Regions from separate parts of the Streptomyces sp. MK37H genome, predicted to be linked through region 2. Evidence: riboswitches for the same ligand, from Rfam matches in the RefSeq annotation. Region 2 holds a riboswitch; each other region holds the start of a gene.
What was found. Region 2 has a riboswitch for cobalamin ahead of GWI24_RS04150 (CbtB-domain containing protein). Riboswitches for the same ligand answer to the same signal wherever they lie in the genome.
Positions count from the first base shown of each region.

Region 1: linked by a shared signal. The riboswitch ahead of GWI24_RS46490 (CGNR zinc finger domain-containing protein) and the one ahead of GWI24_RS04150 (CbtB-domain containing protein) in region 2 are both predicted to bind cobalamin.
Region 3: linked by a shared signal. The riboswitch ahead of GWI24_RS38485 (ribonucleoside-diphosphate reductase subunit alpha) and the one ahead of GWI24_RS04150 (CbtB-domain containing protein) in region 2 are both predicted to bind cobalamin.

Region 1 is NZ_JAAAYH010000047.1:5,483-7,734, forward strand. It holds gene GWI24_RS09840 (epoxide hydrolase family protein) at 1-619, opposite strand, end outside; gene GWI24_RS46490 (CGNR zinc finger domain-containing protein) at 706-912, opposite strand; cobalamin riboswitch at 1,305-1,540, opposite strand; gene GWI24_RS09850 (RNA polymerase sigma-70 factor) at 1,568-2,252, opposite strand, start outside.
Region 2 is NZ_JAAAYH010000015.1:13,269-15,520, reverse strand. It holds gene GWI24_RS04160 (polysaccharide deacetylase family protein) at 1-452, opposite strand, end outside; gene GWI24_RS04155 (hypothetical protein) at 449-763, opposite strand; cobalamin riboswitch at 836-987, shown strand; gene GWI24_RS04150 (CbtB-domain containing protein) at 1,027-1,248, shown strand; gene GWI24_RS04145 (CbtA family protein) at 1,270-2,037, shown strand.
Region 3 is NZ_JAAAYH010000485.1:780-3,031, forward strand. It holds gene GWI24_RS38470 (hypothetical protein) at 1-248, shown strand, start outside; gene GWI24_RS38475 (hypothetical protein) at 292-462, shown strand; gene GWI24_RS38480 (GNAT family N-acetyltransferase) at 527-1,033, shown strand; cobalamin riboswitch at 1,120-1,281, shown strand; gene GWI24_RS38485 (ribonucleoside-diphosphate reductase subunit alpha) at 1,416-2,252, shown strand, end outside.

The DNA of each region.
Region 1 (2,252 bases), on a different contig from region 2:
TGCGGTGCACGGCCACCACCCGGTCGGGGTGGTCGAGCGCGAGGTAGCGGCTCACATGGCTGCCGAGGTCCCCGCCCGCCGCGCCGAACCGCTCATAGCCGAGGACGTCCATCAGCTCGGCCCACAGCCCGGCGACGGCGATGGAGTCGAGCGGCTGGCCGGTGGGCCGGTCGGAGTACCCGTAGCCCGGAATGTCGGGCACGACCACGTCGAACGCGTCGGCGGGGTCGGCGCCGTGCGCACCGGGGTCGGTGAGGTGCGGGATGACCTTCGTATAGCGCCAGAACGAGTCCGGCCAGCCATGGCTGAGCACCAGCGGCAGAGCGGGTCCGGCCGGGGCGGCGGCCCGGATGTGGGCGAAGTGGATCCCGAGACCGCCGAGCCGGACACGGAACCGGGGCAGCCGGGCGAGCGCCGCCTCCTGCGCCGCCCAGTCGAACCCGTCCGCCCAGTAGGCGACGAGCTCACGGAGGTAGGCGAGGTCGGTCCCGAGCGCCCACCCGGCGTCCTCGGGCGCGTCCGGCCAGCGCGTCGCGCGCAGCCGCGCGCGGAGGTCCTCGAGGGCGGCGGGGTCGGTCCGCGGGGTGAAGGGCTCGGGTCGGGGCATGGCGTCCGGCATGCCACGTACCCTACAAGCCGCCCATGTCAGTCGTCTGGGATGCCGGCCAGCCGTACTCATCCGGAGCCGGGTCGCCGCGGGGCGATTCAGGTCGATTGGCGGCGGCGATACGCTTGCGTCTTCGCGCGGTTGCCGCACAGCTGGGGTGAACACCATTTGGCCCGGCCGGGGCGGGAGTTGTCGTAGAACACCCATTGGCAGTCGGGGGCCGGACACATCCTGAGCCGATGCCAGGTCCCGTTCACCGTGGCGGTCAGCGCGGACATGACGATGTGCGCGAGGGCGGTGTCCACGGGGTCGGCGGCGATGGTCAGGTGGGCGCCGTGACCGGCCGTCAGTGTGACGTGGAAGGAGTAGCCGACCGGGGCATCGCCGCCCTGGCCGTCACCCTCGGCGTCCTGGCGCAGCGCGGCACGCAGGGCCGTGCGCAGCTCGTGGGCTCTGGTCAGGTGGCCCTGATGGGCGGGTGCGCCGCGACTGACCGGCCCGGTCGGTCAGTCCGCCGGGCTCCAGGGCCGCGTCGACGGCCCGGGTGTCCGCGTCGTCATGGCCGGAGCCACCGCACGCGGTGAGCAGCAGGCGGGGGCGAGCAGGAACTCCGCGGTACGGCGGGCGGAGCGGAGCACGGGCAGCCTCGGCGGTCGGGACTCGTACGCGGAGCCTGGCCTACGGACGTCCTCCGCGCACCGGGCGCGGAGGTGCCGGCAGGTCTTCGGACTCGGACTCGTCCGGACGGGGCCGGACGGGGCCCCTTCCCGGTGCTCGTTCGCGACGGCCCCACGGCCGTCACGGACTCCTCCCAGTGGTGTCACATGCCCCGCCCGTCCCCCTCACCGCTGCCTCACCGCTGCGCGTCAGTTCCGGATTCGCACCGGATTCCCTGGCCTCGGATGTGGCACGACTGGCTCCCCGAGACCACCAACAGCGTCGAACGGCCACGTCTCACGGTCAGTTCGGCCGCCGGCGGGCCTGCTTCACCTCGCGGTCCACGGCCCAGGCGTCGCCGACCGGCCCGAGGTGGCCGAGCTTGTCGGGGTTGACCACCGTGCGAATCGTCTGGATCTGCCCGTCGAGCACATCGAGGACCAGGGTGTGGAGCACCTTGCCGTCCCGGTCGCGGAAGATCGCGCCGGGCTGGCCGTTGACCTCGCGCGGCTCCAACGACACATCGATCCGCAGCAGCCAGGGAAAGACATTGCCCAGCAACCGCGCCACGTTCTCCGCGCCCATGACGGCCCTGGCCAGCTGCGGGGCCTTGCCGCCACCGTCCCCGACCAGCCGCACATCGGCGGCCAGCAGCTTCCGCAGCCCGCCCACATCGCCGTCCTTCAGCGCGTCGAAGAACCGCGTGGCCAGCTCCTGCCGCTCCTGCCGGTCCGCCGCGAACCGCGGCCGCCCGGCCTGCATGTGGCGCCGCGCCCGCACCAGCAACTGCCGGCATGCCGCCTCCGACCGCCCCACCGCCGTGGCGATCTCGTCGAACCCGAAGGCGAACACCTCCCGCAGCACGAACACCGCCCGCTCCAGCGGGCTGAGCCGCTCCAGGAGCAGCAGCGCCGCCATCGACACCGAGTCGGCCAGTTCCACCGCCCGGGCCGGATCCTGATACGGATCGCTGAGCAGCGGCTCGGGG
Region 2 (2,252 bases):
ACACCGGCGGTGTCGTCGCTGATCTCCGCGGAGGGCGGCCGGAAGCCGGTGGGCCGCCGCCCGGAGATGTCCTCCAGCACCCGCGCGGAACGCTCGATGGCGCGGCGCTGCCCCTCGGCGTCGAGGGTCGCGTAGTCCTCCAGGCCGTCGCCGCGGGAGCCGATCTCATGGCCGCGGGCGGCCACGTCCCGCACCGTCCCGGGGTAGCGCTCGGCCACCGTCGTCGGGATCATCCAGCTGGCGCGGACATCGGCCGCCTCGAGGGCGTCGAGCATCCGGGGCGCACCGCGCTTCGGGCCGTACTCGCCCATGGACGGGGTCTTGGGCCGCTCATGGCAGGACTCGTCCAGCCGCAGCCAGAACAGCTCCGCGTCGAGGTTCACCGTCACCACGACCGCGCACCGGGCGCCGTCCGGCCAGGGCGGGTTCTGTGGCGAACCACACATCGTCATGGGAGCGGATGTGCTCGATCAGCCGGCGCAGCAGCAGCACCCGGCTCGGCTTGCCCATGACTTCCGGGTGCATCATCACGACGTAGCAGAGCCCGTAGCGCGTAGTAGCCGTCGAACTCCCGCCGCCAGTTGTCGAGGGTGAGGTCGGTGCCGGCGATGCGGTCCTGGCCGCGCGGCTCCGCCGGGATGTCGTTGTAGGCGAACTGGGGGAAGTCGTCCAGCTCCCACTGCGCGGGGATCTCGATGAGGCCGGTGTCGCGCCCGAGCTCCGAACTGCTGACCCGGCTCCGCGGCCATTTCCTGCCGCCCAACAGCCCCCATTACGGCGCCGACGAGTGAGGACGTGCGCGTCCTGGTGGCGTCTCACCAGGTGGCCGGTCTTGGCCAGGCATCCGACACGCGGTACCGTCGGTGCGATATCGACGATGGTCTGACGGAAGCCGGTGGGAATCCGGCACGGTCGCGCCACTGTGAACGGGACGTATCCGAAGGGGACGTTCCGTGAGTCAGACCCGCAGCCATCGTCCTGTGCACCACCGAGATGGGACGCGAACTCCCTTAGGAGGCCACTGTCATGGCGCAGCATGTCGCCCAGCCGACAGCCACCACTCCCGCCCTCCCCGCCACGCTGCCGCTGAAGGCGATAGCTCCCTGGGGCGTTTTCTTCGGCATCCTGATGCTGGTTCTGCTGTTCTTCGTCGGCGCCGAGCAGGGCGCCACCGCGGTCGTCTCCGGCTCGGGTGTCCACGAGTGGGTGCATGACGCCCGCCATCTGCTCGGCTTCCCCTGCCACTGAGGCGAGGGACGCCGCACTCCCATGAACTCCGCAACAGTAAGAAACCTGCTGGTGCGGGGCATGCTCGCCGGTCTTGGTGCCGGTGTGCTCGCCCTGATCGCCGCCTATTTCCTCGGTGAGCCGAACGTCGACCGCGCGATCGGCTTCGAGGAGGCCCACGCCCCCGCGCATGACCACGAGGTCGAGATCGTCTCCCGTAGTCTGCAGTCCACCGCCGGCCTGGCCACCGGTGTGCTGATCTACGGGATCGCGTTCGGCGGCATCGCCGCCCTCGCCTACTGCGTCGCCCTCGGGCGCGTCGGCCGCTTCAGCCCGCGGGCCACCGCGCTGCTGCTGTCCGGCTGCGCGCTGTTCGCGGTCTATGTCGTGCCGTTCCTGAAGTACCCGGCCAACCCGCCCGCCGTCGGCAACGGCGACACCATCGGCAAGCGGACGACCCTGTACTTCCTGATGATGGTGCTCAGCGTGCTCCTGGCGATCGCCGCCACCATCCTCGGCAAGCGGCTCGCCCCGAAGCTGGGCACCTGGTACGCCACCGTCGCCGCGGTGGCCGCCTTCGCCGTCGTCATCGGGCCGGCGTTCGCCTTCCTGCCCGTCATCAACGAGGTCCCGGCGGACTTCCCGGCCACCGTCCTGTGGCGGTTCCGGCTGTCCGCCCTCGCCATGCAGGTGATCCTGTGGGGTGGCTTCGGCCTCCTCTTCGGTGAGCTCGCCGAGCGGATGCTGAACCCCAAGCCCGCGAAGGGGGAAGAGAGCCGGGCGATGGCGGCTGCCCCGAACTGGCCCTGACCACACCGAGACGCACGAGGGCCCCCGGAGCCATCCGAGGGCCCTCTGGCGTTGTGAGGGCACGTCCGATCCCCTGAACCGCCGTCATGCTCGCTCCTCCTGCCGGTGTCATGGGGTGCGGGGGGCCACCGGATACGGCACCTGCCCGGACATGTACGAATCCACGCCCTGGAGTGGTGGCCCCGCGGCCGGTCGGTGGGAAGGCTCAGTCACGT
Region 3 (2,252 bases), on a different contig from region 2:
GCCGGATCACCCGCTTCATCACCAAGGACACCCTGGCGGCCGGGTTCAGGATCTGGGTCGCCGACCGCTTCGGCGACGACTCCCGCCCCACCTACCTGGTCAACTGCGGCTGGTGCACCAGCACATGGGTGGCCGCCGCGATCGCCGTCTACGCCTCCTTGCTGCACACCACCGCGTGGTTCCACCTCCCGGCCACCGCCCTGACGCTCTCCTACCTGGCCGGTGTCGCCTCGCGATGGCTGGACTGACCCACCGCCCCCCACAACGACCCGAGGGAAAGGAAGGGCAACCATGGCCTGCAACTGCGGCGGAACAGCGGCTCAATGGCCGCCTCAACCCGTTGTCGTCTATGAGCTGACACTGCCGGACGGTACGGTCCGGCGCTACGTCACCCACCAGGAAGCCGACGCCGCCAACAAGCGCGCGGGCTCCACCGGAGTGATCACCGCCGTCACCCAGTGACGCCGAGGACCCACACCCCGCGCCCGGCGACCCGGCTGTCAGTGGTCTGCGGCAGACTGCGGGCATGGACATCACGATCAGACGCGCGCGGGACGAGGAGCTGGACGGAATCGGAGAGCTCACCGCACAGGTGTATCTGGGGGACGGCCTCCTGGACTTCGGGGACAGTGATCCTTATCTCGCCACCCTGCGCGACGCCCGCCGCCGGGCCGCCGAGGCCGAGCTGCTGGTCGCGGCGGACGCGGCGGGCGACGAGGTCCTGGGCGCCGTGGCGTTCGCCGTGCACGGCGGGGCGTACGCGGAGCTGGCCCGCCCCGGCGAGGGCGAGTTCCGGATGCTGGCCGTCCGCCCCGAGTCCCGCCGCCGCGGCGCCGCCGAAGCGCTCGTGCGAGCCTGCCTGGACCGGGCCCGCGCACTGGGCCTGCGGCGAATAGTGATCAGCAGCCAGCGGTCGATGACCGCCGCCCACCGCCTGTACGAGCGGCTGGGCTTCACCCGTGCCCCGGAGCGCGACTGGGCGCCCCTGCCCGGCACGGACCTCACCCTCTGGGCCTTCACCGTGGAGCTGTGACGCCCCGCGCCGCACGCCCCAGGTCACGGGCCACCTCCGGAACGCATTAGCACATTCATGCGAAACTCCGCAGCTCCGACACAAGATATGGGGGTGCGTGCGTCGGCCGACACAAGATGTATGCTCGTCCTCGCTGTCGCCACAGGGGAATCCGGTGGGAATCCGGAACTGTCCCGCAACGGTGTACGTGTGCGCTCAATTCGGCGTGCCCGTGAGTCCGAGCACCTGCCGACAGCCCTGTGAACACGTCCCCCGGCCTCGAGGGTTGGGCCGATGGACGCTGCGTGGTGTGCCTGGCGTACGAGGAGTGCGGCATCGGCATGCCCGTACGCGCCCATCGCACCACCCCTCGCGGTCCAGCCGAGCGAGGGAGAGCACCTCAGTGACCATCGCGCCCGCCGATCCGGTTTCAGCGCAGGCGGCTTCTCAGGCAGCGGACGACGCGCCCGGGACCGCCCTGCTACGGACTCTTACCGGACTCACCGCCGACCTGCCCGCCACCGACCCCGGCAAGGTCGCGGCCGCCGCCCTGCGCGGCCGTCATCCCGGCTCGGACGAGGCGGAGTTGCGCACGCTCGCGACCGAGGCGGCGGCCGGGCTGATCGCCGAGGAGCCGGAGTACTCGCGGCTCGCGGCGCGGCTGCTGGCGCTCACCATCACGGAGGAGGCGGCCGGGCAGGGCGCGGTCTCCTTCTCCACCTCCGTCCAGGTGGGCCACCGCGAGGGCCTGCTCGCCGACTCCACCGCGGAGTTCGCCGCCGCCCACGCCGAGCGGCTGGACGCGCTGGTGGAGCGGGCCCTGGCCGACGGCGCCGACAACCGTTTCGGCTACTTCGGGCTGCGTACCCTCTACAGCCGCTATCTGCTGCGCCACCCGATCACCCGTCAGGTGATCGAGACCCCGCAGCACTTCCTGCTGCGCGTGGCCTGCGGGCTCGCCGAGAACCTCTCGGAGCGGGCGCTGGACGATGTGGCCGAGCTCTACCGGCTGACCAGCACGCTGTCGTACCTGCCCAGCTCCCCCACGCTGTTCAACTCCGGCACCCGGCATCCGCAGATGTCGTCCTGCTATCTGCTGGACTCGCCGCTGGACGAGCTGGACTCGATCTACAACCGCTACCACCAGGTGGCGCGGCTGTCGAAGCACGCGGGCGGCATCGGCCTGTCCTACTCCCGCATCCGGGCCCGCGGTTCGCTGATCCGGGGCACCAACGGGCAC